4 regions of the Mesorhizobium sp. M0293 genome follow, and region 1 is predicted to be linked to each of the others. Evidence: riboswitches for the same ligand, from Rfam matches in the RefSeq annotation. Region 1 holds a riboswitch; each other region holds the start of a gene.
What was found. Region 1 has a riboswitch for cobalamin ahead of NKJ06_RS04305 (DUF1636 family protein). Riboswitches for the same ligand answer to the same signal wherever they lie in the genome.

Region 1 (7,031 bases):
GCTTGATAGCGAAGGTTTGCGCGAGGCGCCCCCCTCTGTCCTGCCGGACATCTCCCCCACAAGGAGGGAGATTGAGCGGTCATCTGCGCTTTCGCCAATCTCAAACGTTGCAGGAAGGGAGCCGGCAACTGAACCGCCAATCTCCCCCCAAGTGGGGGAGATGTCCGGCAGGACAGAGGGGGGCGCCTCGCGCAAACCTGTCTCTTCTGCCTTGCCCCATGCAGCTTCTACGGCAGCGATAGCCGCAACCGGCAGGCTCTTGGAGAAGTCGAGATAGTCATCCAGCCCCAGCCCATCATTGCTCCGCGCCAGCAAATCCAGCAACCGACGCGGCGTCTCCGGAATCCCGTCAACACCATAGCCCTGTTCCCTCAGGTCATGCAGCATCGCGAGCACGCTGGACGGCACGTCGAGGCCGACGGCATAGCCGGTGCGGCCGGGGGCGCTCGGATAATCCGGGATCAGGATGGTGAGCTTGCGCCCCGCGCGTGGCGTCTGCTGCAGGCGGATGAAGGCCGCGACACGGTCAGCCACCTGCGCCACACGATCCGCTTCCGGCCGGTTGGCGAAGGCGCGGTGGCCAAGTGCCGGGTCGATCTCGCTCTCACCCTTGAAGGAAATTGCGCCGGCGAGGATGCGGCCGTCCAACTCGGGCAGCACGACATGCATTGCGAGGTCGGCGGGCGCCAGGCCGCGCTGGTTGTTTTCCCAGATATCGCGGCGGGTGGTGGCGACGATGACCTGGAAGACAGGCACGCCGGCGCGGTCGAACAAGGTTTCGATGCCGGGCTCCGCGCCGGATGCGAAAGCGGTCGCGGTGATGATGGCGGCGGGTTTTAGGGAGGCGAGCGCTGTTTCGACAAAGGCGAGTGACGTTGGGTCTTTGAGGCTGGAGACGAAGATAGGGACCGGGAGTAGACCACGCTGCCGCAGCGCCTCAAAAAGCGCATCGATGGGCGCGACATCGGCGGCCAGCAGCATCGAACGGTAGAACAGGATGGGCACGACTGGGGCGTTGACGTTGTCAACGTCGAGTTCCGTCACACCCCCCTCTGTCCTGCCGGACATCTCCCCCGCAAGGGGGGAGATTGCTCTGTCATCGGCGGTTTCGCCAATTGTCGAGGTTGTAGATGCCTCAGCGAGAGAAGCGCCGGCTTTGATGAAATCCGATCTCCCCCCTTGCGGGGGAGATGTCCGGCAGGACAGAGGGGGGTGTGAAGGAACGCCAACATTCGATGCGTCCGCCTTCTCCACGACTCCGCGTGCGGGCTCGTAAAACCCAGCCTTCGGGACCGCGACCGGCTCGACGACAGGCTCATCCTGTCCCGCCAGCCGCGCCAACCTTTGCACCAGCGCGCTCATATTCGCCGGGCCGCCCTCGCGGAAATAATCGAGCAGGCCGTCAAGCTCCTCGCGCGGCAGCGTCGAGGCTTCGATCAGCCTTAGGTCCTCGTCATGGCTCTCGCCGGGCAGCAGAGCCAGTTTTATGCCGCGTTCGCGAGCGATCGAGGCAAGCTGGTCGCAGCCGTAGCGCCACCAGTCGTAGCCGCCGAGGATGCGGACGAGGATGATCTTGGCGTGGCGGGCGACGCTGTCGACCCAGAGGTCGACGGACATGGGATGGCGCAGATCACGCAGGGCGGCCAGCCGCATCGAGGGCAGCCGGCCGGCGTCGGCCTTCCACGCGGCCGCAAGGCCGGCGAGGTCGCTGTCGGTGAAGGACAGGGCCACGATATCCGCCGGCGTCTGCCGCAGATCGACCGGCTCGGCGAGATCGTCGAGCGAGGCGGATGTCGTGGTTAGGATGTGCATCGCAACCCGTGTCCGAAATCAGCCGGCAAGTATACGCTCGATCGCCGGGCGGTTCAGCCCCTTGAGGCCGATGACAACGAGGCGCGAGCGGCGGTCGTCCTGCGCCGTCCAGGCGCGATCATAGTAGTGGTTGACGCGCGGCCCGACGGCCTGCAGCAAGAGCCGCATCGGCTTGCCGCCGACCTCGACGAAGCCCTTTACGCGCAGCACGTTCTCTTCTTCGGCGGCGGCGGCGACGCGCTTTGCAAGCTCATCGGGATTGGCGATCGAGGCAATGTCGACGATGAACGTGTCGAAGTCGTCATGCTCATGGTCGAAGGCGCCGTCATGATGGGACTTGCGGTTTTCGATGTCGTCCTCGACTGCGAGACCGAGCCCGAGCAGTACGGAAGGATCGACCTTGCCATGCGACGTCGGCACGATCTTCACCGCGCGGGCGGAGTGTTCGCCAATGATGGCGTTGGCGCGGGCAGTGCCGGCGGCGTCCATCAGGTCGCTTTTGGACAGGATGATCAGGTCGGCGCAGGCGATCTGATCCTCGAACACCTCCTCGACCGGATCGTCGTGGTCGAGCGTCTCATCCTGAGCGCGCTGCGCCTGCAAGGCGTCCATGTCGTTGGCGACGCGTCCTTCGGCCAATGCCGGCCCGTCGACCACGGCAATGACGCCATCGACGGTGACGCGGCTCTTCACGCTCGGCCACTGGAAAGCCTGGACCAGCGGCTTGGGCAAAGCCAGGCCGGAAGTCTCGATCAGGATGTGGTCGACCTTTGGCGTCAGCGACAGGATCTGGTCGAGCGCCGGGACGAAATCATCGGCGACGGTGCAGCAGATGCAGCCATTGGCCAGTTCGACGATGTTTTCCTCCGGACAGGTGTCGATGCCGCAGCCTTTCAGGATCTCGCCGTCGATGCCGATGTCGCCGAATTCGTTGACGATGATGGCAATGCGCTTGCCGCCGGCGTTTTCCAGGAGATGGCGGACCAGCGTCGTCTTGCCGGCGCCGAGGAAACCGGTGACGACGGTGCAGGGAACGCGGGAGAGGTTGGCAGACGAATCTGGAGCGGTCATTTCAAGTCCTTCAACAGGTCGAGCGGAGGGATGCGGGCAACAAGGCCGCGCTTCAGGCTATCGGGACGGCCGCGCCATGGAATGAGACCGTCCGTCGAGGTGGCGAAGAGTTTTGCGCCGGTGACGAGATCGCTGCCGCTGGTCGTGGTCAGATCGCCAAAGACGTAGCTCCAGCAACCGTCGCGCAGGATGGCGGCGCTGAGACGGCGCTTGCAATTGCCGAGGCATTCAACGCTGCGGATGCGAATATTGTCGCCCGATGCGGCGCGGCGCGTGTCGTCCGCCAGCAGTTCGCCGGCGCGGGGATGGGCGTCGGAGCCGGTTTCATCGCGGCAGGAGGCGCAGACGATGACGGTGACGCCGGCCAACGCATCATCATGGCCGGACGAAACATCCGCTGTGCCAGCCGAAAAACTGCTGTCATGGTCCAAAGATCGTGCTCCTTGCCCGGAAACCCGCCGGGCGATCGGATTCTTAGTCGCAGACGGCAGGTCTCCTGGCTCGCGGGTCATCGCCTTGGGTAGCCGCCTTCCCGGGAACTCCCAGTGGCTTTCGGCCTTGGCTCTTCGCTTACAGTTGCGGGGACAGCCGCGGATTTGGGATTTCGTCCCGCACCGCATTCCCTCTTGGCTCCTCTCGTTGAAGAGAAGAGACCGTCTGTATCGGATTTAGGCTTTTGCAGGCGGCGGTGTCAACGCGAGCTTACGACACGGTCAGGTCGGCCAACGCCGGACCCAAGTCACCGGCCGGGGTCACCTCGATGCGTTCGAGGCCGAGCCAGCCCTGCATCTGCTTCAGTTCCTGGTAGAGCTGAGCGGCAGTCTGTGGCGGCGCTTTGGGCTCGGCATAGGCCGCATGGACGCGCAGGATGCCGGCAGGCCGGTCGGCCTTCAGATCGACGCGCGCCACGATCCTGTCGCCGAGCAGGAACGGCAGGACATAATAGCCGTATTGCCGCTTGTCGGCCGACGTGTAGATCTCGATGCGGTAGTGGAAATCGAACAGCCGCTCCGTGCGCGACCGCTCGAAGACGACCGGATCGAACGGCGCCATCAGGGCGCGGGCCTCGATCTTGCGCGGCACACGGGCGTCTCTATGAAGATAAGCCGGCTTGTCCCAACCTTCGACGCGCACCGGCAGCAACTCGCCTGTTTCAACCAGTTCCTCCAGCCGGCCTTTCATATCGGCCGGCGACAGGCGGAAATAATCGCGCAAATCGCCTGATGTCGCGATGCCGTGGGCACGGGCGGAAATGCGCAGCAATTCACGGTGCGCGTCCTCGGCGGCGGGAATCGGTAGATCGAGGATCGCCTGCGGCAGCACGCGCTCGGGCAGGTCATAGAAGCGCTCGAAACCACGACGGTGCGCCGTGGTGATGCGACCGGCCCAGAACAGCCATTCGAAGGCATGCTTGGCATGGCTCCAGCCCCACCAACCACCCGAGCCCTTCTGGCCCTCGAGCGCGGAGGCGGCGATCGGGCCACGCTCGGCGACCTGGCGGTAGATCTCTTCGATATAGGCTGCGTGCTCGCGGCCCCATTTGGCGAGACCCAGATACATCTCGTCGCCGCGCTCGGCGCGTTGCATGCGCCAACGCATCAGCGGGTAAGTCTCGACCGGCAGAAAGGAAGCCTCGTGCGCCCAATATTCGAACACCGTGCGCTTGCGCGTGACCGCGGCATTGTCGAGCAAAGCGAACGGGTAGGGGCCAAGGCGCGAATAGAGCGGCATATAATGAGCGCGCACCACCGCGCTGACGGAATCGATCTGCAGCAGGCCGGTGCGGGCCAATACGCGGGCGAAGTGCCGGCGGTTCGGTGTGCCGGTCGGGCGGGGATCGAGAAACCCTTGGGCGGCAAGCGCAATGCGCCGGGCCATGGGGAGCGAGATCTTTTCCTTCATGCAGGCGTCACTCTGAGGGCGATTTGATGGGTGATTCCGGTTCATGCTAGCAGGGTTTTGGCGGCAACCATGTCAGGAGAGAAAAGTGGAGTAAAAAGCGAAGGAAATCAAACAGGAGCGGATCGGACCAGTTTGCCGCGATATGCCGTCCAGCACTGTGTTTTGAACAAGGTTTGACTTGCTTCGCTGGAAGTGCTGCGCTAACCCTCGCCGCGTTGCAGCATAGGCCCTTAAAACGGTTCAGCGGTTAAACTGTCACGCTTCCGCATTAGGGTCCGGTGCTGTAATCAACGTGGATTGGCGCCAACGGAAAGCCGAGTATGAACGCACTTCTAAGTTCGTATCTGCCCATCGTCCTGTTCATCGGCGTGGCGCTGGTTGTCGGCCTGGCGCTGCTGGCCGCACCCTTCCTGGTGGCTTACCGCAACCCCGATCCCGAAAAGCTTTCCGCCTACGAGTGCGGTTTCAACTCGTTCGACGACGCCCGCATGAAATTCGACATCCGCTTCTACCTGGTGTCGATCCTGTTCATCATCTTCGACCTGGAAGTAGCCTTCCTGTTCCCGTGGGCGGTGTCGTTCTCGAAGATCGGCATGCTCGGCTTCTGGTCGATGATGGTATTTTTGGCGGTGCTGACCATCGGCTTTGCCTATGAATGGAAAAAAGGAGCGCTGGAATGGGATTGAACGACAGTTCAGGCACCCTCGTCGCGCCGAAGCCCAAAGGTATCATCGATCCCAACACCGGCAGGCCGGTGGGGCAGGACGATCCCTTCTTCCTCGAAATCAACAACGAGCTGGCCGACAAGGGCTTTCTCGTCACCTCGACGGAAGCGCTGATCACCTGGGCACGCAGCGGTTCGCTGATGTTCATGACATTTGGTCTCGCCTGTTGCGCGGTGGAGATGATCCACACCTCGATGCCGCGCTATGACAGCGAGCGCTTCGGTGTCGCGCCGCGCGCGTCTCCGCGCCAGTCCGACATCATGATCGTCGCCGGCACGCTGACCAACAAGATGGCGCCCGCGTTGCGCAAGGTCTACGACCAGATGCCGGAACCGCGCTACGTCATCTCGATGGGCTCCTGCGCCAATGGCGGCGGCTACTACCACTATTCCTATTCGGTGGTGCGTGGCTGCGACCGCATCGTGCCGGTCGACATCTATGTGCCCGGCTGCCCGCCGAGCGCCGAAGCGCTGCTTTACGGCATTCTTCTCTTGCAGAAGAAGATCCGCCGCACCGGCACGATCGAACGGTAAATCCATGACCGCATCCCTGACCGAACTGTCGACCTATCTCGGCGAGAAACTGATCGACCGCGTGAATGACGCTGATATCGCCTATGGCGAGCTTACCATTGGCGTCGAGCCGCGCGATCTGGTCGAGGTCATGACCTTCCTGCGCGACGATGCGCGCTGCCAGTTCATCTCGATCATCGACGTCTGCGGCGCCGACTATCCGTCACGCGCCAAGCGCTTCGACGTCGTCTACCATCTGTTGTCGCCGAAGCAGAATGTGCGCATCCGCGTCAAGGTGCAGGCCGACGAGGAAACCATGGTGCCGTCGATCACCGGCGTGTTCCCTGGTGCGGACTGGTTCGAGCGTGAGACCTACGATCTCTACGGCGTGCTGTTCTCGGGCCATCCCGATCTGCGCCGCCTATTGACCGACTACGGTTTCGAAGGCCACCCGCTGCGCAAGGATTTCCCGCTGACCGGCTTCGTCGAGGTGCGCTACGACGACGAAGCCAAGCGCGTCATCTACGAGCCTGTGGAACTCAAGCAGGAATTCCGCAATTTCGATTTTTTGTCGCCGTGGGAAGGTACTGATTACGTCCTGCCGGGTGACGAGAAGGCAAAGCAGTAAATGGCTGAAACCTCCGTCCGCAATTTCAACATCAATTTCGGCCCGCAACACCCTGCGGCGCATGGCGTTTTGCGCCTCGTGCTGGAGCTGGACGGCGAAGTCGTCGATCGCGTCGATCCGCATATCGGGCTCTTGCATCGCGGCACGGAAAAGCTGATCGAGGCCAAGACCTATCTGCAGGCGATCCCCTATCTCGACCGGCTCGATTATTGCGCGCCGATGAACCAGGAGCACGCCTTTGCTCTGGCCGCCGAGCGCCTGCTCGGTATCGACGTGCCGAAGCGCGGCCAGCTGATCCGCGTGCTTTACTGCGAAATCGGCCGCATCATGTCGCACATCCTCAATGTGACGACGCAGGCGATGGACGTCGGCGCGTTGACG
Region 2 (7,031 bases), on a different contig from region 1:
CATGTCTTGGCCTGCTTTCGAAGGTGCGCAGCAGGTAGTCGGTATCCTCGGCTTGGTTGAAGGCCTCGTCGAAGCAACCGATACGCTCGACAAGCCTGCGCGAAAAGATCGCCGCCGACAGATGGATGCCGCGAACCGTAATGCTGTGGCTGTCGGCGGCCGGCTCAAGGCGGTCGTCGTCGATCTTGTCGACAAGCATCATTCTTGAATAGGTGAGGTCCAGGTCCGGATCGTTCCGGAACAGTCCGAGATCGGTCGCGAACCGTTCGCATGGGGAAATATCGTCCGAATCGAGAAAGGATACCAATTCCGTTTCCGGCTTGATCAGACTAAGCCCGACGTTGCGCGTGCGGGTCACACCAAGATTGGGCTGTTGGAAGAGGCGGATGCACGGGTTCTCGTCCATCGCCGAGCGCACTGCTTCGGCCGATCCGTCGGTCGACCCGTCATCGACGACGATGATGTCAAGATCGGCAGCGTCGCGTTGCCTCAGCAGCGAGCGCAGGGCCGGGCCTACAAAGGCTTCGCGGTTGTAGACCGGCATGATCACGCTCAGCCTCATAGGCGGCTCCACGACCGTTCGCGGCTTGGCTGATGCGGCCCGATTGTGTGCAGCATCATAGCATCTGCCAATCAGCGGGACTCTTCAGTTCGAAGATTCCCTGGACGTCTCGCAGCGAGGGGTCGGCCTTGCGCCGTCGCATCGACTTATGAATTGCACGCAAATTGTTGCGAACCCTGCCGCCATGCTCCTTGGTAACATTCCCGGCGTGCCGTCGATAGTAGATCGCGACGGCGTCCATCAGTTCGCAGTTCGGTCCCGTTTCGAAAACGCGCAGCAGATAATCAGTATCCTCGGCCTGCTCGAAATCCTCATCGAACTGGCCCGTCCGGTCGATAAGCTGCCTTTTGAACAGGGCCGCACTCAGCGAAATTCCGCGCAGTGTCATCGTGCGGCTGTCGGGTGTCGGTTCCAGCCGCTCGTCGTCAATCCGGTCTGCCAGGGTTATCAGCGAATAGGTCAGCTCCAGGTCGAAATCGGCTTTGAAGCGCGCAAGATCTGCCTTGAACCGCCCGGCCAGCGAGATGTCGTCAGAATCCAGAAAGGACACAAACGCGGCGTCCGGCGGCAGTTGCCGCAGCCCGGCATTGCGCGCCTTGGCGATGCCCATGTTCGATTGCTGGAACAGGCGGATGCAGGGTGTCTCGCGCATCATCGAGCGCACGGCTTCAACCGAGGCGTCGGTCGAGCCGTCATCGATGACGATGATGTCGAGATCAGCGGCGTCGCGCTGCCGCACCAGCGAGCGCAATGCCGAAACGACATAGCGCTCGCGATTGTAGACAGGCATTATCACGCTCAGTTTCACGAAGCGCCCCGCGCGAGAAAGTCCGCGACCGTGCCGGCTATCTCCCGGGGCTGCGTTCCCAGCGACAGACGGTAGCATGGCAGCAGGCGCGTCAGGTCGCCGAAGAAGCGAAAACCGCTTTCCCGCTCGCCCGGCATCTGCGCTATGCCAGACGGAGCCAAGGCAATCATGGCATCTTTGCGCGACACCGGCACGATCGAACTTACCTCGCCACCACCGATATGTGGCACCACCAGCGCAACGATGTCCAGAGTTTCAGGCACCGGCTGAGGCGCAATCTCACCAATGTGAAAGGTGTGCTTGCCTTGCCAGTTGAGCGGACCATGCGCCGGCAGCCGTTGCTTCAGCCCAAGCCGTGCAAATCCCTGGGGATCCTGTTTGAGTGTTGAAAACAGCGGGCGGGCAGTCACGCCGCCGGCGAGGTCGATCAGCACATAATCATCGCCGACGCTGTCCAGCCCGTTGAGGAGGCCGGCAGCGACCGTCCCGGATTTCCCTGCACCGCCCGCGCCTGCCAGCAGCACGCCCTTGCCGTTGGCGCCGAGCGTGCCTGCATGGGCAAGTCGCATGCCGCGTGCCGCATATTCCCAATGCAGGAAAGCCCGCAACGGTGCTCCCGGCTCCCATGGTGGAAAAGCTTCAGCCGAGGCCATCAACTGAACGCCAACGCGACGTTGCGGATCATAGAACTGCCAGAAGTCGAGATCGTGAAAGTGATGGCCACGCAACCCGGCCTCGGCGAGCCGCTTGGCAAAGCCGTGCTCGGTGAAATGCGCGTCGGCCCACTTGGCTGGCTCGGGGATACCAGCGACGCCCGGATGCACAATGAAAATGCGGCAACGGGACGTTTCCGGCTGATCATCCCGGGTCTCGAGAAAAGCATGGCTGAGTGCATCCGCCAGCGCGCCGGGGCTGAGATGCGCGCTAACCTCAAGCCGGGGAAGGTTGATCCTACGCACGACTGAATTGTATGCGGCCGTGCGTTCAGCGGCGGCAATGAGATACCGGGCGTAGTCCGGCAAGATTTCGAGAGTGACGCGCGATATGGTCAGGTCCAGTGTCCCTCTCTGGCGATGCAACCAGTCGCCCGTCAGGATGTCTGCTTTACCGCCGGCCAGCCAACGGGTTCCTCGACTTCATGGATAGGATCCACGATGATGAGGTCGGCAAGGTCGTCGTGAACGCTCACAGCGAGCGACTCGGTTGTGGCGGCAAGGTCGGCAAGCAGTTCGCCAGGCAGCGGCAGCGGTGGCGCATCCAGGCGAACCAGGAGCCCCAGTTCAAGCAATTGCGATACGAAACCTTCGAGTTCATCGGGGCCAATCGTCCTGGCGCCAACGGTCAGCCCGACCAGAGCCTGGGCATCGACGCCGGACGATAGCGCCTGCCAAATCCTGCTGCCCGAATCGGAAAATCCGAAATACTTCCCGTTCGAAAGATCGAGCACGACGGCTTCGCCGTCGAAAGATTCAAAGACAATATCCTTGCTCGAAATTGCGTAGACATCGCTATGACGCATTTGTCTTGGCCCCCGCAGCCGCGCGAGCAGTCGCCGGTCGGCGCGGTCGCTCAGCCTATAACGCCTGTAAACACTCGATTCTTGCTTGGCAAGCCAACGTGCGCCAGCGGCTCCAAGCCGATCACGCCTCGATTTCGAGCGCCGAAAGCGGTTTTGAGCAACAGGCGAGGATAAAGCCGTCGTCGATCTCGTGGTCCAGGATGCCGCCATTGTGGCTCATCTCGACGTCGCCCGCGACCTTCTTCACCTTGCAGGTGCCGCACAGACCGAACTCGCATGCGGCGGGTATCCGCACGCCGGAGGCCCGCGCGGTCTGCAGCACGGTCTGCCCGGCGACGCATTCGGCGTCGACATCCGAAAGCGCGAAACGGATCGGCGTCGCGGCTTCGACCGGGGCGACGGCGTCGTCTCTCGCCGGCAAAGCGAACGGCGCCGGGATCTTCTCCACGGCAGGCGCCGCAAAGCTCTCCTGATGGTATTTCGTCATGTCGAAGCCGGCGGAGTCCAGCATGCCGCGCACGGCGCGCATGAAAGGATCAGGGCCGCAGCAGAAGATTTCGCGCTCGCGGAAATCGGGCGCCAGCAGCGGCAGCCGGATGGCGTCGATGCGGCCCATATGGCCAAACCAGCCCTCGCGGCTCGACCGCTCCTCGATCATGAAGCCGAGCGACAGGCCGGGCATCCGGCTGCCGAGCAGCTCAAGTTCCTTGCGGAAGATGATCTCTTCCGGACGGCGCGCGCAATTGACGAAGCCGACATCGGTCCATGGCGCACAGTCGTTCAGCCAGCGCAGCATCGACATCATCGGCGTCACGCCGGAACCGGCGGAGATGAACAGATATTTGGCCGCCGGGTGGCTGTGCAGCGAAAAGTCACCGGTCGGCCCATAGGCCTTGACGTGCGATCCGGGCGTAAGATGGTCGAACATCCAGCGCGTGCCGATGCTGCCGGCCTGCGCCTTCACCGTCACCGCGATCGAGAACGGCCGCGATGGCGAGGACGACAGCGTGTAGGTGCGCATCAGCGGCCCGTCCGCGGCCGGCAGCTCCAGCGTCAAGAACTGGCCCGGCTTGTAGCGAAACCAGGTCTGGTTGTCGGAGCGGAAGGTGAAGGTCTTGACGTCAGGCGCTTCGTCGCTGACGCCGATCACTTCTAGCACCTGCAGCCGGTCGTTCCAGGGCGTCATCTGGTCGAGATGGCGATAGAGGCCAAGATCCGTCATCGCATTCATCCTCTTATCTCTTTTGTTTTGTGCATGATCCCAAGGCCGCTGCGCATTTTGGGCGACATGCGCTAGGCGACGCTGCGCAGGGTCGGCCGGCCGCCTTCGGCGAGGCGCGGGCCGATGAACGACGCGTACCATTCGACGAACTGGATCACGCCACCCTCATGCAGCTCCGAATAGGGGCCTGGTTCATAGGCGGGCGACAGGATGCCGAAGGCGTTTTCCTCGACGATGCGACGGTCCTGGTCGTTGGTCTCGGTCCAGACATGGGTGAGATCGTCGATGGTGTAGTCGACCCCCTCGACCGCATCCTTGTGCACCAGCCACTTCGTCGTCACCGCCGTTTCCGTGGCGCTGATCGGCAGCACCCGGAACGTCACCGCGTGATCGATGAGGATGTGGTTCCAGGTCGTCGGGTAGTGATAGTGCATCAAGGTGCCGATCCGGTCGGCGGAGACAGTGTCGGAGAGGTTCTTCTTCACCGCCCGCTTGCCGGTCATGGTGTAGCTGACGGCATCGCGCAGCAACGGCGCGCGGGTGGCGCGGTACTGTCCGGCCGGATCGATGCGAAATTTGCTCGGCAGGCCTGATGCCTCGCATTTGGCCCAATGCGCGACCATTTCGGGGTCACTGTCGGCGCCGTTGACGCCGGTTACGGTCGGCGCCTCGGGGAAGGTCTTGCACAGCTCGGGATGATTGGCGACGCAGTGATAGCACTCGCGATTGTTTTCCCAGACCAGCTTCCAGTTGCCCTTCTCGATGATCGTACTCTCGAAGGCGATCTTTGCTTCGCGCAACCGGTGCGGCAAAAGATAAGGTTCGATCATCGCCCGCATCGGCGCGAAATCGGCGGGCTCCCTGGCCAGGCAGATGAAGATGTAGCCGCCGACGCTCTCGCAGGCGACCGGCTTCAGGCTGAACTCGCTCTTGTCGAAACCGTCGGCCATCTGGCGGGCAAACAGCAGGCGGCCATCGAGTTCATAGGTCCACTGGTGATAGGGGCAGACGAGCTTTGCCGCCGTACCCCTCTCGGTATTGCAGACGCGGCTGCCGCGATGGCGGCAGGAATTGTGGAAGGCGTTGATCTTGCCTTGCTGGTCGCGGACAAGGACGACCGGATAGTCACCGATCTGCACCGTGATGTAGCTGCCCGGCTTCGGCAGCTCGCAATCGTGGCCAATGAACAGCCAGTCGCGATACCAGATCAGCTCCATGTCGAGCTTGAAGTAGTCCGGATCGGTGTAGAAGGGCTGTTCTAGCGAAAAGCCTTGCCGGCGGCTGTTCAAGAGCCTCAGCATGTCGTTGCGAGTTTCCATGTCCTGTCCTCGTTTCTAAGGACTGAACTGGTGGTGACGGAGGAAGGATTGGACGCAGGCCGGCGATGCGCCGGACATGCACTATCCACCTCTTGACCGCCCACCGCGATCAGTCGAGTTCAATGATCTCGGGCTGGTTTCCGGGCTCTGGAGTTGTCCTTGCGGACCATCGCGACACCTTCCCAGGCAGTTGCCCAGTGGTCTCCCGTTGCGACTTGAACTCCACCACCGTTGCGGGGGCAGCGCCGGATTCTGACCGGCTTCCCAATTCTCCGCCTCGTCGTCACGAAGCGGCACCTGAGATGATATGATCTAACCACGATCGCGGGCGCGCCATCGGCATGAAAACGACATCGTATCCATGCGGCGCGACACGGATGCGAAACGTTCCGGTTGGCGATTGCAGAGCTGAAATCCTATCTCCGCGGCGGCCATTTCCATCTGCAATCTCCTCGAAACCGACCCCTCACCCGGGGCCAAAAAAGTTAACAGTTTCGAAAAGTGACTATTAGCTCTTTCTAAAATCGAACCGAACGGTTCGTTTCTGTTGACGGTGCGTGCAGGACGGTGTGAACGCCGGACCTTCGAAACAGTTGGTGATCAAGCGGGCGGTTTTTCTTAAATCATTGAAAAATATAAGTAAAAAGTGGTGTGTAGAAGCCCTTGGCACAATTTCAAGTGGCGGACTCATGGTCCACACGAAACAACTTCGTGATTGGAAAAGGCGAGGATGCCCTCCCACATCGGGGCTGTCCGAACGACGCGATTTCTTCCCAAGACACGCCGCTAGACGGACGGGAAAAATACTGGAGTACATAAAATGAAAAAGATCATTCTCACTGCCGCCGTCCTTCTGGCGATTTCGGGCAGCGCCTTCGCTAATGGTAGCGACCACTACGGTTCGAACGCCGCGGCAGCCACTGCTGTCGACAGCTCGTCCACGGCTTCGGTCAAGAAGTCGGAACCGGCTGCTCAGACGCCTGCCCAGGGCAGCGACCGTAATCTCTTCGGCAACAACTAAAAGCCGATTACCGGCAGACGGCGGGCTTGCCCGCCGCTCTGGCGAAATTCAGAAATCAGGAGACTTGAAATGAAGAAGATCATTCTTGCTGCCGCTGCGGTTCTCGCCATCTCGGGTAGCGCCTTCGCAGGCAGCGACAACTTTGGCTCCAACGGCGCCAACCAGCCTGCCACCACCGCCACCGACAGCTCGTACACGGCTTCCACCCAGAAGTCGGAGCCGGCCACGCAGGCGCCTGTCAACCATGGCAGCGACCGCAATCTGTTCGGCAACAACTAACATCCGACCAAACCAACATCAGACAGCGATGCGGCGGGTTAACCCGCCGCATCGAATTCGAAAATACGGAGTATCAAAAATGAAGAAGATTGTTCTTACTGCCGCCGCTGTTCTGATTGCCGCCGGCAGCGCCTATGCCCGCAACGACAACGTTGGCGGAACCGACATCAACAAGCAGGCGACCGTCAACGTCGACACTTCGCATACGGGCTCGATCCGCAAGAGCGAATCGCCCATCTACAAGCTGCTCAATTCGTCGGGCGATGTATCGAAGTCCGCCCCTCAGGGCAGCGACCGGAAC
Region 3 (7,031 bases), on a different contig from region 1:
CGAACTTGTTGACGCCGTGATATTTGTCGGCGGCGGCTTCCGCCGGCGCATAGCCCTTGCCCTTCTGGGTGACGACATGGATCAGCACCGGGCCTTCGCCATTGTCGCGGACATTTTTCAGGACCGGGATCAGATGCTCCAGATTGTGACCGTCGATCGGGCCGATATGATAGAAGCCGAGTTCCTCGAACAGCGTGCCGCCGGTGACGTAGCCGCGCGCATGCTCGACCGCCCGGGTGATCGCACGATCCGCACGCTTGCCAAGATAGGAGGTCAGTTTCTTGCCGAAATCGCGCAGGCCGACATAGGCCTTGCCCGAGGCCAGACGCGCCAGATAGGCGCTCATCGCGCCGGTCGGCGGCGCAATCGACATGTCGTTATCGTTGAGGATGACGATCAGCCGCGCATCGAGCGCGCCGGCATTGTTCATCGCCTCATAGGCCATGCCGGCCGACATCGCGCCGTCGCCGATGACGGCAATGACATTGTTGCGGCCGCCGGAAAGATCGCGAGCGGCGGCCATGCCGAGGCCGGCCGAAATCGATGTCGAGGAATGGGCGGCGCCGAAGGGATCGTACTCGCTCTCGGCGCGGCGGGTGAAGCCGGACAGGCCACCTTCCTGGCGCAGTGTGCGGATGCGGTCGCGGCGGCCGGTCAGGATCTTGTGCGGATAGGCCTGATGGCCGACATCCCAGATCAACCGGTCCTCGGGGGTGTTGAAAACATAATGCAGCGCCACCGTCAGCTCGACCACGCCGAGGCCGGCGCCAAGGTGGCCGCCGGTGTGGGAGACGGCGTCGATCAGTTCGGCGCGAAGCTCGGCTGACAATTGCGGCAGCTCGCTTTCGGCAAGCGTGCGCAGGTCGGCCGGGATGCGGACCTTGTCGAGAAGCGGCGTATGCGGCGTTGCGTTCACGGGTGCTCAGGCTTTCTGTTCATTGGCGGGATAGGCCGCCAGACAGTGAAAGTAAATGCGTGCCAGTGACGCGGATTGGGCCTGTCTCTTTGTTTGGGCATGATCTCTTCCGAAAACCGGTTCCCACTTTTCGGGATCATGACCTAGCCTTCAGGTAGCGGAATGTATTCTTTCTCGTCGCCAGGAACGATATCGAAACGGCCCGTCTTCCACTCTTCCTTGGCCTGTTCGATGCGCTCCTTTGATGACGAGACAAAATTCCACCAGATGTAACGCTTCGAGCCGAGCGAGGCGCCGCCAAACAACATGAAATGTGCCCCGGTCTGCGACGACACGACGATCCCATCACCCGGCCGGAATACCAACAGCCGTTCGGCCGGGAAAACGTCGCCCGAAATCGAGACCTCGCCTTCCAGTGTGTAGATCGCTCGTTCTTCCGCATCGGCCGGGATCTTCACGCTGGCGCCTGGCGCCAGGCGCAGATCGGCATAAAGCGTCTCGGAGTCGGCCCTGACCGGGGACCGCAATCCCTGGAAATCACCAATGACGATGCGCCCGCTGACGCCTTCGGCGTCGATCTCGGGCAGCCGAAGCACTGCGGTGTTCTCGAACACCGGAGCCACTTCTTCCTTGCCGTCCGGCAATGCCAGCCATGTCTGCAGGCCGGAGATCGACATCGGCGCGCCGCGCAGTTCCTCCGGCGTACGCTCGGAATGAACGATGCCGCGGCCGGCGGTCATCAGGTTCACGTCACCGGGCTGGATGACCATTTCGGTGCCCAGCGAATCGCGATGCCTGATCCTGCCATCGAACAGATAGGTGACCGTCGACAGACCGATATGCGGATGGGGACGGACATCGAGCGCCTGGCCGGCGCGCAGGATCGCCGGGCCCATGCGGTCGAAGAAGATGAAGGGTCCGACCAGCCGCCTTTTGGCGGTCGGCAGGGCGCGGCGCACCTGGAAACCGCCAATATCCTTCGCATTCGGGATGACCATCAGTTCGATCTGGTCGCTGGCGAAGGCGTCGCCGACTTCAGGGTCTTTCCCCGGGAAGAAGCTCATGAACTCTCCTTGTCAGCGGGCAATGCCTGCCCTGGCCGCGTCAGGCAAAGCGGATCGCCGCCTTTGCCCGCAGTTTGGCCGCCACCTCTTCGCGATTGCGCGGATGCTGGTGGGTTTCGAGAGAATCGAGCAGTTCGCGCGCCGATGCCGCGATGGCTTCGACCGCGTGGTCGAAGGCATGCTGGTTCTGCTTCGAAGGCCGCGTCGTTCCGCTCAGCTTGCGGACGAACTGAAGGGCCGCATCGCGGACTTCGTCATTGGTTGCAGGCGGATCAAAATTGAACAGGGTCTTGATGTTTCTGCACATCGTTTCCGTATCTCCTCTTGTCCTGGAGCGCTTTCAATCGGGATGCGTTCTATCCTCGATCATGATCATGTCCAAAAACCGGTGAGGCAAGACCATCGTTCGGACTGCCTCAATCCGCGTCAAGCGGCTCCGTTCCAACCGGCTTGCCGTCGCGCGACAGCCTGATCTTCTCGACCTTGTCCTCGGCGGCCTTCAGCAGCCGGTCGCAATGCGCCTTCAGTGCCTCGCCGCGCTCATAGATCCGGATCGACTGGTCGAGCGGCACGTCGCCACGCTCCAGATCATCGACGATCTTCTCCAGCGCGTCGAGTGCCTGTTCGAAGCTCATCGCCTTGACGTCTTCGTTGGTCTCACCAGCCATCATTCATCCTTTCATCAGTCGCCCGACATGGGCGGCGACCGAAAATGCCAATCCCTGCAGATCGTAGCCACCCTCGAGCAGGCTGACGAGCCGGTTGCCGCTGTGGCGCGCCGCGCGCTGCATCAGCTGGCCGGTCGCCCAGTCGAAATCGTCCTCGGTCAGGTTGATCTCGGCCAGCGGATCGCGGTGGTGCGCGTCGAACCCGGCCGAAATGACGATCAGGTCGGGCGCGAAATTGTCGAGCGCCGGCAGCACGCGCGACAGGAAGGCATCGCGAAAAACCTCGCTGCCGGTCTGCGGCGCCAATGGTGCGTTAACGATATTGCCGGCGCCGGTTTCGTTTTTTGCCCCGGTGCCGGGATAAAGCGGCATCTGGTGCGTAGAGCAATAGAGCACCGACGGATCGTCCCAGAAAATATCCTGCGTGCCATTGCCGTGATGCACGTCCCAGTCGACGACGGCAACGCGCTCGACGCCGTGTTTCTTCTGCGCATAGCGCGCCGCGATTGCCGCGGTGTTGAACAGGCAGAAGCCCATCGCCGTGGTCTTTTCGGCATGATGGCCGGGTGGCCGCGCGGCGACGAAGACATTGTCGGCGCGGCCTGCAAAGACGTCGTCGACGGCGGCGTTGGCGGCACCGATCGCGGTGATCGCCGCCTGCCAGCTCTTCGGGCTGGCAGTGGTGTCTGCGTCGATGCGCGCAATCCCCTCGTCGGGAATGGCGGCCCGCACGCGGGCGACGAAATCGGCGGGATGCGCGTAGAGGATGGTGGCCTCGTCGCCTTCCGGCGCCTGGATACGATCGAGCGCGGCAAAGGCCTCGTCATCGAGCACGCGATCGATGGCGCGCAAGCGGTCCGGCCGTTCGGGGTGGCCGGGTGGCGTGAGGTGCTCGAGGAAGATCGGATGGGTGTAGAGACGAGTGGTCATCGTCCTAATCTAGTGACCCGGATCGACAAAGGCCATGCGCAGGCGGCTGATGACTGGGGAAAATCGCGCCTGCGTCCATTCGTGTCGCCGCAGGCATTGGCGTCGTCTGCGCTTCGGCGTAAGGTCCCCGCCACTGCCTGGTGCCCGTGCAAACGGGAGAATCGGGAACACGGTTGAATTCCGTGGCGTGCCCAACGCTGTAAGGGGGACCGCGCCGGTATACGCCACTGTCGATGACGGGAAGGCACCGGACGCGGGTTGATCCCGAGCCAGAAGACCGGCCTGGCAGGCATCGTCATCCGCATGGTCAGGCGGACGACATCAGAGCGACGTGCGTCCACTTGGACGCACAAAGTACGCTCTGACCGTTTGAAACTGCTGCAATCGCAAGGGGACAAGCGATGCCGGAACACATGACCGCTGCTGTTGGCAATGGATTTGAGCAGAATGCGCGCGATGCGGTGTATCGCGCTATGTTCACACGGCGTGACGTGCGCAGCCATTTCCTGCCCACCACGCTTGATGATGAGGTGCTGGCGCGGCTGCTGCTTGCCGCCCACCACGCGCCGTCGGTCGGCTTCATGCAGCCTTGGAACTTCATAGTCATTCGCGATGCCGAACGACGGGAAAGGGTGCGCGACCTGTTCCTGACGGCACGCGAGCAGGAATTGCCGGCAATTGAGGAAGACCGGCAGGCGCTTTACCGCAAGCTCAAGCTGGAAGGCATCTGCGAAAGCGCGCTCAACATCTGCATCACCTGCGACCGCCAACGCTCGAAGGGTTCGCCGTTGGGACGCTGGCACAATCCGGAGATGGACCTCTACAGCACGGTCTGCGCGGTGCAGAATTTCTGGCTGGCGGCACGCGCCGAAGGCGTCGGCGTCGGCTGGGTCAGCATCATCGAGGCGCAGGCGCTGAAAAGCCTGCTGTCAATTCCCGATCATGTGACGCCGGTCGCCTATCTCTGCGTCGGCCGCGTCTCGGAGTTCGCGCCAAAGCCCGACCTCGAAACGCATGGCTGGGGACGGCGACTGCCGCTACCGGAGCTGATCATGAGTGAGACGTTTTCCGGGCAAGGTGAAGCGTTGCTCAAATCGACCGTGGCGCGCCTCAACGCTGTTGCTGCCGCGCCGTCGAGCCTCGCTGATCAGGGTGTCGCGCCGGCCGGTCCCCAGCGCGAGCCGCCGAAGGAGGCCAGCGCCTTGTCCTTGAGTTCCCTGAACTTCGACGACGCCTCAGCCAGCCGGGCGTCCCAGGCCGGATCTGGCACCTGGCCCGCAATAGTCTTGAAGTAGACCTGCATCAGGCAAGCGATGGCGAAAGGCTCGATGAAGGCCGCCTTGAAGGCCCAGGCGAAGACGATGGCGAGCACGAAGGCCCAGCCCGCCAATTGCCCTGGCATCAGGAAAAGAATGGCGGCGGCCGGCGCCAGCATCAGCAGGAAAATGACGAACGACACGCCCCACATGATGACTGCCAGCCAGACGGCATTCTTGACCATGACCTTGCCGTTCTGGGCATAGAGCACGACGCCCTGGCGCGCCGTCTCGAACGGCGCGGACGAATTGATGCGTATGTTGTAGCCGAGGATGATCTCGTCGACATAGGTCAGCGACAGGCGGATCACTGTGTTGACGAAGGAGATCAGGCCGCTCAAGCCCGGGATCGGCAGGAAAGCGGCGATGCCGCCGAGCAGGCCGGTGATGGCGCGGATGGCGCCCTTGACCAGCTGGTCGACGACGAAAAGGATGTTGGCCTCGGCAAAACGCTGGGTCACGATATCCTTGGCGTAGGCGATCTGGTCCTGGCCGCCGGGAATGTCGCGGCCGTCGATCAGATGGACCATCACGGCGATATGGCCGGCCTTGACGACATAGAGGATGTATTCGCGGATCCAGTAAACGGCGATCGAGACGACGCCGAAACCGACCACCCCGCCCCACAGGGCAAAGGATAGCGGCCCGTCGGGATCGGTGGAGATATGGCCGACGCCATAGCCGACGCTGGCGCCCATGCCGGTCGCCATGATGTAGGCCAGCGTGATGCCGAAATAGACGATCATGCGAAAGACAATGAACGGCCAGGTCCGCATCATGATGGACACCGACCTGCCGATATCGAAATCCCACATGTCCCGAATCTCCCCCCAGAGGTGGTGCAAGAGGATGGACCCAACCCGGCGATTGTCAATTGTCGGCCGTGGCGCCGCAGGGCAACGAACTCGGGTTAACAGGTTCGCCGGCGCGTTGGCTGACGGAAACGAAAAACCCGCCTGTGCGGCGGGTCACTGGCGCAAATCAGCACCATGGATGGATATGTACCATAGCTGAGGTCACGAAGTCAAGAAAAAATTCCTATCGACACGAAAGCTACCGGCACAAAAGCTGCCGACACCGCTGGACTGGCCGTCCTCAGGCCTTTTGTTAACCTGAGTTCGGAGTCCCGGTGTGCCTGACCGCCGACGGGATTTCAGTCCGGTTGCGAACCCGGCCTTTTGAGCAGGCCTTCGAGCAGTTGCTTGAACGCCTCCACCACCTTCTTCGACGTCGCTTCGGGGTCCGTCGAATTGGCGATCCGTTGCGCCGCCTGGCTGCTCGCACCGTTGATCAGCCGCGAGGCAGTTTCGGGGTCGAGACTAGAGACGACAACCCCCTCCTCCTGCAGCGCTGTCAGATGGCCTGTCATTGAAGCGATGCACGCGTTGGCGTTCGGCCATTGTGCCGGATCCCCCAGAACGGCCGGGCCATCCCGGAACATGATGCGCTGGATTTCCGGCTCCAACGCCATCTCGATATAGGTCGAGCATTCGTCGACGAAATGCTGCCAGCGGGTCGGCGCTCTCGACGCTATCTCATTGATGCGCGCCGCCATCTCGCCGTCGATTTCGGCAATAACCGCCTGCAGCAGACCTTTCTTGTCGCCGAAATGGTGATAGAGCGCGCCGCGCGTCAGCCCGGCCGATGCGGTGAAATCATCCATCGAGGCTTCGGCATAGCCTGTTGTGCCGAAGGCATGGCGGGCCGCCGCGATCAGCTTGGCGCGCGTCTCGGCAATCATCTCCTTGCGGGGTTTGTGCATGGCTCCTGGCCCTATCCACATACGAACCGTATGCCAATTGACATACGCGGCGTATGCTCTATTTAACATTCATACGCATCGTATGTAATTGTCGAATCGTGCTTTGTCGAGGAACCAACCCATGCAAAATCCCTACTCGGAGATCTTTCGTGCCCCAGGAACCAAGGGCTTTGCCGCCGCCGGCTTCATGGCGCGCCTGCCGATTGCCATGGCGCCAATCGGCATCGTGGCAATGCTGTCGCAGACGCGTGGCGAGTACTGGCTGGCGGGCGCCGTCGCCGCGACGTTCGCGCTGGCCAACGCTTTTCTCGCGCCGCAGATATCGAGACTGGTGGATCGCCTTGGCCAGACGCGGATCGTGGTGCCCACCACCAT
Region 4 (7,031 bases), on a different contig from region 1:
CGGCCGGAGGTCGAGCTGATCCCGTGCTGGATCGAGAACATGTCGCGCGTGCTGCCCAAGGGCCAGTTCCTGCCGGTGCCGCTGCTGTGCCGCGTCGTCTTCGGCGCACCGGTCGCGGTTGGCCCGGGCGAGGAACGCCGCGCCTTTCTCGAGCGCGCCCACGCCACGCTTCTGGCGCTCAACCCGCGTCCCGAGCGAGACGATTGATGCGCCACGAGATCTCCATCCTGATCATCGGCCTGCTGGCGGTTTTGACCACCGCCAGCATCGTTGCCGCCATACTTTGCGCGCGGGCGCCGAAGCCGCTGAGTTCGACGCTGGTCAATCTCACCCAGCGCATCAACGCCTGGTGGGTGATGGTGGCGATGATGACGGTCGCCTTCTTCTTCGGCCGCTACGGCATGACCATCCTGTTCGCGCTGATCTCCTTCGCCGCGCTGCGCGAATTCGTGACGCTGACGCACACCCGCCGCAGCGACCATTGGGTGCTGCTTGGCATGTTCGGCATCATCATACCGTTTCAGTACTGGCTGGTGTGGACCGCCTGGTACGGGCTCTTCGTCATCTTCATTCCGGTCTACTGCTTCCTGTTGATGCCGGCCATCACGGCGCTGCATGGCGACACCGAACGCTTCCTCGAGCGCATCGCCGCGCAGCAATGGGCGGTGATGATATCGGTCTATTGCGTCAGCCATGTCCCTGCCCTGCTGACGCTCGACGTGCCGGGCTTCGAAGGCCGCACCCTGTTGCTGATCGCCTTCCTGATCATCGTCGTACAAGGCAGCGACGTGCTGCAATACATCTTCGGCAAGCTGTTTGGAAAACACCGCTTTTCGCCGAACGTCTCGCCGTCGAAAACCTGGGAAGGGCTGATCGGCGGACTGGTGTCGGCGAGCCTGCTCGGCGCGCTGTTGTCGTTCGTGACTCCGTTTTCGCCGCTGCAGGCGGCGGCCGTGGCCTTCGTCGCCTGCTCGATGGGATTTCTGGGCGGGCTGGTCGCCTCGGCCATCAAGCGCGACCAGGGCGTCAAGGATTGGGGCCACCTGATCGAAGGTCATGGCGGCATGATGGATCGCACCGATAGCCTGGTCTTCGCTGCCCCGGTGTTCTTTCACATTGTGCGCTATTTCTGGACGATCTGAGTAAACCGTTTCCGACCGCAATCACAGCCGGTTGCGGATCAGCATGGTGACGACGAAGAACGCACCAACAGAACTGGTGATGATGCCGATCGGCAGTTCCTGCGGCGGCAGCAGCGTGCGGGCCAGAAGATCGCTGGCCAGCAAAAGCACCGCGCCGAACACGGCGCAGCTCGCAACCAGGCGCAGATGCAAGGGACCCGCCAGCGGGCGCGACAGATGCGGGATCATCAACCCGACGAAGCCGATGACGCCGGCGACAGAGACAAGGATCGCCGTCGAGAAGGCGGCGACGAGAAACGTCATCCTGCGCATCCGCGCCACCGGCACGCCAAGGCTTTCGGCGGCGTTTTCGCCGGCCAGGAAAGCATCGAGCCGGCGGTGGTTCCACAGCGCGTACGCCAGGATGGTGCCCGCACCTAGCGCGCCCAACCAGATATTGTCCCAGCGCGCCAGGCCAAGGCCGCCCATCGTCCAGAACAGCACGGAGTGGGCGGCGCGCTGGTCGCCGGCAAAGACCAGGTAGTTGGTCAAGGCAGTGAACATGAACGACACGGCAAGGCCGGCGAGGATCAGCCGCTCCGGGCCTTGCCCTTTCACCCGCGCGACCAGCAGTAGGACGATACCGGCAGCCAATAGGCCGCCGGTGAAGGCCGCGACCGGCAACGTCCAGATGCCGAAACTGTCGCCGAAGACGGTGATGACGGAAACGGCGCCGGCGGCGGCTCCCGACGACAGGCCGAACAGGAACGGATCGGCAAGATCGTTGCGGGTCACCGTCTGCAGCAGCGCACCGACGACGCCCAGGCCGGCGCCGACGCAGAGGGCCAGGATCGTGCGCGGCAGCCGCAGATCGACGACGATCTTGCCGACCGGACCGGACACGTCGTGCCCACTCAAGCCAATTGCACGGCCAAGCGCGGCAATGACGTCGGTCAACGGGATCAGCGTCGAGCCATAGGCGATCGACAGCAGAGCGAGAGCGGCGATCGCCGCCGCTCCCGTAGTCATTGCCAAGGCGAATGGCTTGCGGCGCAAGCTCACGTTTTCACACATGTCGTTGCCTCGCCATTCAAGATTGGCCGAGGCCCCTCCAACGTCGTCATCCCAGGGCGGAGCAGGCGCGAAGCGCCGTCGCGGAGACCCTGGGATCCATGCCGGGACCTTGGCCGAAGCGTGCAGCGGAGCAGAATTCTGCACCGAAGCAACGCTCGGAAGTCGCGGCATGGATCCTCGGGTCTGCGCCGCGTCGCTACGCTCCTTGCTCCGCCCGTGGATGACGAAGCGATTGATGTTTCAACCAATCGCCAAGGCAAGCCGTCCATCAACACAAGCATATTCGACCCGTCAAACTTCCTCAAAATGCTTCCGGATGCATGGCCTTGGCGATCTTGCCGATCGCCTCGATGTTGGCCGGCCCGGGCGTCAGCTCGGCATAGCGCAATGCAACGAAGCGCTCGTTCTTGACCGCATCCGTCTCCTTCATCGCCGGATGCGCCTTCAGGAAATCGAGCAGCTTCCTGTAGCCGCCGCCGTCCTGGTAATCTAGCAGGATGAGGAATTGCGGATTGCGCGAGGCCACCGTTTCCCAGTCCGTGTTGCCCCAGCTGGTGTCCATGTCGGCCATGATGTTGTCGCCGCCGGCGGCCGATATCATGGCGCTGGGGATGGCGAACTTGCCCGCGGTAAACGGCTTGTCCTCACCGGAATCGTACAGGAACACCCTCGTTCCCTTGCTGTCGCCGATCTTGGCGATGATGATGGCGAGTTGCGTCTTCCAGCCGGAGACAAGCTTCTCCGCCTCGGCCTCCTTGCCGAAGATCTTGCCCAGCTTTTCGACGTCGCCATAGAGCAGGTCCATCGAGGCGGCGGGGCGGGTCTTGTCGAGATGGATGCAGCTTTCCGTCAGCACCAGCGTCTTGATGCCGTGCGGGGCAAGCGTGTCGGGCGTCACCTCGCCGCCCGGCTTCATGCCATAATGCCAGCCGGCGAAGAAGAAATCGGGCTCGACGGCGACGATGTTTTCGAGCGTCGGATACTTTGGCGCCAGTTCCGGGATCGAACCCTGCTCGGCCTTGAATTCGGGGCCGACCTTGTACCATCCGGTAATGCCGGTCAGGCCGACGATCGACGGCTGCAGTTTCAGCGCGAAAGCCATCTCGGCCATGTTGAGATCATGGATGACGGCGCGCTTCGGCGGCGCGTCGAAAGTCAGTGGTTTGCCGCAGCTGTCGACGGTTACCGGGAAGGCCAGGGCTGTCGAGGCCAGCAGCGAGAAGGCAAGCGAAAAGGCGAGGCGTTTCACGGATGTTGCTCCTTTGTTGGAATACGGAACGGCTTCAGTCAGGACGGCGGCGCGGCACGATTCGGAACCTCGAACACCGTCAGTTCGCGGTCTTCGGTCGGGTGGCGCAGACGCAGCACATCGATGCCGAAAATCTCGCGGATCAGCTGTTGGGTCAGCGCTTCGCGCGGTGCGGCGAGCGCTTGCAGACGGGCATGGTTCATCACCGCCACCCTGGTGGCGAAGGGTGCGACCAGCGCCAGATCGTGCAGCACCGCGATCACCGTCATGCTGAAGCCGGCCACGAGTTCGAGCAGTTCGCCGCGGGCGCGCGGGTCGAGATGGTTGGTCGGCTCGTCGAGGAACAGGATTTTTGGCTGCTGCGCGATGGCGCGCGCCAGTTGGGCGCGCTGGCGCTCGCCGCCCGACAGCGAGCCGATGGTGCGGCCAAGCAGCGGCAGCAGACCGGTTTGGCGCAGCGCATCGACGACAATGTCGCGCTCCTCGCTCCTGCGCCTCAGCCCGGTATGCGGGACGCGGCCAAGCTCGACATAGTCGATCACCGCCAGCCGCGGATCGGGCTGGTCGGTCTGGCCGACCACGGCGATATGCAGTGCCCGCTCGGCGGCGGAGATCCTGTCCAGCCGCCGCCCGCCAAGCTTCACCTCGCCTGAGCTCGGTCGCAGCATGCCCGACAGCATGCGCAGCAGCGTCGTCTTGCCGGCGCCGTTGGGTCCAATGATGGCGAGGCGGTCGCCAGCGGCCACCGACAGAGTGACCGCCTGGATCAGATCTCGCCCATTCGCCATGGCGCAGAGGTCGCGCGCTTCGAGAAGCGGCGTCATCGGCTGCTGCCTGCCAGATTGCCCGGAGCCGGGATGCGGGCCAGCGTCTTGCCGGCCAATCCAGCCGGACGCTGCCCGGAATTGCGCCAGCCATCGGCGAGCGAGGCATAGAGTCCGGCGAATCGCACGAGGTCGCCAACATCGGCCTGCGCGTCGATCGAGCCGAAGAGATAGGTGGCCTTGCCTTGTGCCTGGAACGCGACCGTCAGCGGCCGCGCGCAGCCTGCCATGCAATCCACGCCTTCGACCGCGAAGCCGTGCGCCACGGCCGGCTCGCAATGGACAGAGAGCCGGGAGCGCAAATCGGCACTAAGGCCTTCACCCGACCTGATCCCTGTGGGGACGTCACGGCAAAGCGTACACACGATGATGCGATGGATGGGATCGATGGAGCCGTCCAACTTTCCGTCACTTTCCAAAACTGGCGACGGAAGGACGCTGGCGAGCCGGCCGACAAGACCGAAATCCGCGTTTCCTCCCGGCACACCCCGTCCGGTCAACTCATGCTGATGGCAGGTCTCCTGGCTCGCGGGTCGTTGCGCCATCCTGCCTTCCCAGCCTTGCCGGCCAGTGGCATTCACGGATTTTGCTCGCCGCTTACAGTTGCGGGGGCAGCCACGGCCTCGACCTGAGCAGGCCTCACCGTGTTCCCTTTTCACCCCTCGCCTTTCGACTCGGGGACCATCACGGGTCCAGCGTAGATTTCCCCCAATCGCTTCGCAACGGATTTCTCGGACGGAGTGATGGGCCACTCATGTGTGGGGGAAACAGGCATTGCGCGCTCTCATTATGTAATAACATAACGCTCTAGAAGATGCCGCCTGGCACTGTCAAGCGAAAGCCAGCCGATGCTATCGTGCAGATTGCGCAATTTCGATCAAACTGGCTTTGCGGGAAGGTGGCAAGGTGATCCGCCCAATGCGAAAAGGAGCCCCATGAACCCGACCGAGAAAGCGCTGTGGTTCGTCGAAAGCCATTTGCCGGAGGCGATTTCGCTCGACGATGTCGCGCAAAGCAGCGGCGTGTCGCGCTTTCACGTGACGCGTGCGTTTGGCGCTGCCACCGGCCGGTCGGTGATGGGCTACATGCGCGCGCGCCGGCTGAGCGAAGCGGCGCGCAAGCTGGCCGGCGGCGCGCCCGACATTCTCTCGCTCGCGCTCGATGCCGGCTACAACTCGCATGAGGCGTTCACCCGTGCCTTCCGCGACCAGTTCGGCACCACGCCGGAACTGGTGCGCGCGCAAGGCACGCTCAAAAATCTCGACCTCGTGGAGCCGATCCTGATGGACCAGTCCTTTCTTACCAACCTCGAACCGCCGCGCTTCGAGACCAGCCGGCCGTTTCTGATCGCCGGCCTCGGCGAACGCTACAGCTGTGAAACCAGCGCCGCTATCCCGATGCAGTGGCAGCGCTTTGGCCCCTATATCGGCAACATTCCGGGCGAGACAGGCGACGTCGCCTATGGCGTCTGCGTCAACGGCGACGATTCCGGCAATTTCGACTACATCGCCGGCGTCGAGGTGTCGGACTTTTCCAACCTGCCGAAGGAATTCAGCCGGGTGCGGGTGCCGGCGCAGAAATATGCTGTGTTCGCCCACCGCGAACACATCTCGACCATCCGCCGTACGGTCAACACGATCTGGAACAAATGGCTGCCGGCGTCCGGCCATGAAATATCCGATGCGCCGGAGTTCGAGCGCTATGGCCCCGAATTCGATCCGCGCAGCGGCAATGGCGGGCTGGAGATATGGATACCGGTGAGGGCGTAGCCGATCACGCCATCGGTAGCGCCGGCCAGCGATCGATTATCCTGCCGCCGGAAAACACTACGATCGATCCGAATTGCTGCAGCACGGCCTCGCTCTGCGTCGGGCGCAGGAAGGCGTAGTCGTCGGGCCTTGCGGTCGCATCGGCCGGCAAGCCCATGAATTGCTGGTTGGAGGACAGGCCGAGCAGGCCGTTCGTCCGCATACCTTCGGGGAACACGGGCTCGGCCATCCACTTGCCGCCATAGAGGTAGCAGCCCTTGCGTGGAAACCGGCCGAGCGCCTGCAGCAGGCGGGTGACGGCTGGCGGGCCGGGCAGCATCGGCTCGACCACTTTCAGGATCGGCGTTGCGACAAAGGCAGCCGGCTGGAAGCCTTCGAGGCCTGATGTATCGAAATCGCTGGGCAGCACGAAGGCCGAGCCCATCGACACTTCGTTGGCCACGCCGCCATGATGAAGCAATGCTGTCTTGCTGCCGCCGATGTTCAGGATGCGGCGCTGGTCCGGACCGAGGCAAGCGACGAACGCCGCGGCCTGCGCCGACGCCTTTGCCAGGGCTTTCGCCGGTCCACCGAACAGGCCCGGAATGTGCGGCGCATGCGCCTCATAGGCCATGACGCCTTCGCAACGCAGCTTGGCCGGCAGTGCGCTCAACGCCTTCGACAACGCCTCCGGGCTGGCAAAGCCGCCGCGATGCAGTCCGACATCGATCTCGAAAGCGATACGCAGCTCGATGTCGAGTTCGTCAGCGAGTGCGCCATATTCCGCCAGCCGCTCCTGCGTATCGATCAACCAGCAGACACGCGACCAGTCGGCCGCGCCCTTCGAAAGCGCAGCCCTTGCCGCGCCGATCGGCATCGGCTTGCCGTAGAGCAGATCGGCATCGGGAAACGCCTTCAGCACCGCCTCGCTGATCGGCGGATGGAAGGTCATGACGTGATTGGTGCCAAGCGCCTTGCCGATATGGGCAAGCAGAGGCAGGCAGGCGAGCGACTT

Region 2: linked by a shared signal. The riboswitch ahead of NKJ06_RS23490 (aromatic ring-hydroxylating oxygenase subunit alpha) and the one ahead of NKJ06_RS04305 (DUF1636 family protein) in region 1 are both predicted to bind cobalamin.
Region 3: linked by a shared signal. The riboswitch ahead of bluB (5,6-dimethylbenzimidazole synthase) and the one ahead of NKJ06_RS04305 (DUF1636 family protein) in region 1 are both predicted to bind cobalamin.
Region 4: linked by a shared signal. The riboswitch ahead of NKJ06_RS10265 (DUF1636 family protein) and the one ahead of NKJ06_RS04305 (DUF1636 family protein) in region 1 are both predicted to bind cobalamin.

The regions. Positions count from the first base shown of each region.
Region 1 is NZ_JAMYSA010000006.1:74,091-81,121, forward strand. Features, by position in the region: gene NKJ06_RS04295 (cobaltochelatase subunit CobN) at 1-1,812, opposite strand, end outside; gene cobW (cobalamin biosynthesis protein CobW) at 1,831-2,883, opposite strand; gene NKJ06_RS04305 (DUF1636 family protein) at 2,880-3,314, opposite strand; cobalamin riboswitch at 3,353-3,556, opposite strand; gene NKJ06_RS04310 (winged helix-turn-helix domain-containing protein) at 3,586-4,785, opposite strand; gene NKJ06_RS04315 (NADH-quinone oxidoreductase subunit A) at 5,106-5,471, shown strand; gene NKJ06_RS04320 (NuoB/complex I 20 kDa subunit family protein) at 5,462-6,043, shown strand; gene NKJ06_RS04325 (NADH-quinone oxidoreductase subunit C) at 6,048-6,650, shown strand; gene NKJ06_RS04330 (NADH-quinone oxidoreductase subunit D) at 6,651-7,031, shown strand, end outside.
Region 2 is NZ_JAMYSA010000070.1:10,791-17,821, reverse strand. Features, by position in the region: gene NKJ06_RS23515 (glycosyltransferase family 2 protein) at 1-562, opposite strand, end outside; gene NKJ06_RS23510 (glycosyltransferase family 2 protein) at 618-1,352, opposite strand; gene NKJ06_RS23505 (serine kinase) at 1,367-2,449, opposite strand; gene NKJ06_RS23500 (PqqD family peptide modification chaperone) at 2,461-2,889, opposite strand; gene NKJ06_RS23495 (FAD-binding oxidoreductase) at 3,011-4,111, opposite strand; gene NKJ06_RS23490 (aromatic ring-hydroxylating oxygenase subunit alpha) at 4,183-5,430, opposite strand; cobalamin riboswitch at 5,545-5,746, opposite strand; gene NKJ06_RS23485 (DUF680 domain-containing protein) at 6,251-6,451, shown strand; gene NKJ06_RS23480 (DUF680 domain-containing protein) at 6,521-6,730, shown strand; gene NKJ06_RS23475 (DUF680 domain-containing protein) at 6,810-7,031, shown strand, end outside.
Region 3 is NZ_JAMYSA010000049.1:17,276-24,306, reverse strand. Features, by position in the region: gene dxs (1-deoxy-D-xylulose-5-phosphate synthase) at 1-916, opposite strand, end outside; gene NKJ06_RS19370 (pirin family protein) at 1,060-1,980, opposite strand; gene NKJ06_RS19365 (DUF2277 domain-containing protein) at 2,021-2,287, opposite strand; gene NKJ06_RS19360 (exodeoxyribonuclease VII small subunit) at 2,397-2,648, opposite strand; gene NKJ06_RS19355 (histone deacetylase family protein) at 2,652-3,578, opposite strand; cobalamin riboswitch at 3,700-3,878, shown strand; partial or broken gene bluB (5,6-dimethylbenzimidazole synthase) at 3,980-4,561, shown strand; gene NKJ06_RS19345 (hypothetical protein) at 4,726-5,709, opposite strand; gene NKJ06_RS19340 (TetR/AcrR family transcriptional regulator) at 6,048-6,656, opposite strand; gene NKJ06_RS19335 (MFS transporter) at 6,778-7,031, shown strand, end outside.
Region 4 is NZ_JAMYSA010000019.1:61,599-68,629, forward strand. Features, by position in the region: gene NKJ06_RS10240 (lysophospholipid acyltransferase family protein) at 1-207, shown strand, start outside; gene NKJ06_RS10245 (phosphatidate cytidylyltransferase) at 207-1,142, shown strand; gene NKJ06_RS10250 (FecCD family ABC transporter permease) at 1,164-2,195, opposite strand; gene NKJ06_RS10255 (ABC transporter substrate-binding protein) at 2,497-3,444, opposite strand; gene NKJ06_RS10260 (ABC transporter ATP-binding protein) at 3,483-4,268, opposite strand; gene NKJ06_RS10265 (DUF1636 family protein) at 4,265-4,669, opposite strand; cobalamin riboswitch at 4,763-4,969, opposite strand; gene NKJ06_RS10270 (GyrI-like domain-containing protein) at 5,204-6,037, shown strand; gene NKJ06_RS10275 (alanine racemase) at 6,042-7,031, opposite strand, start outside.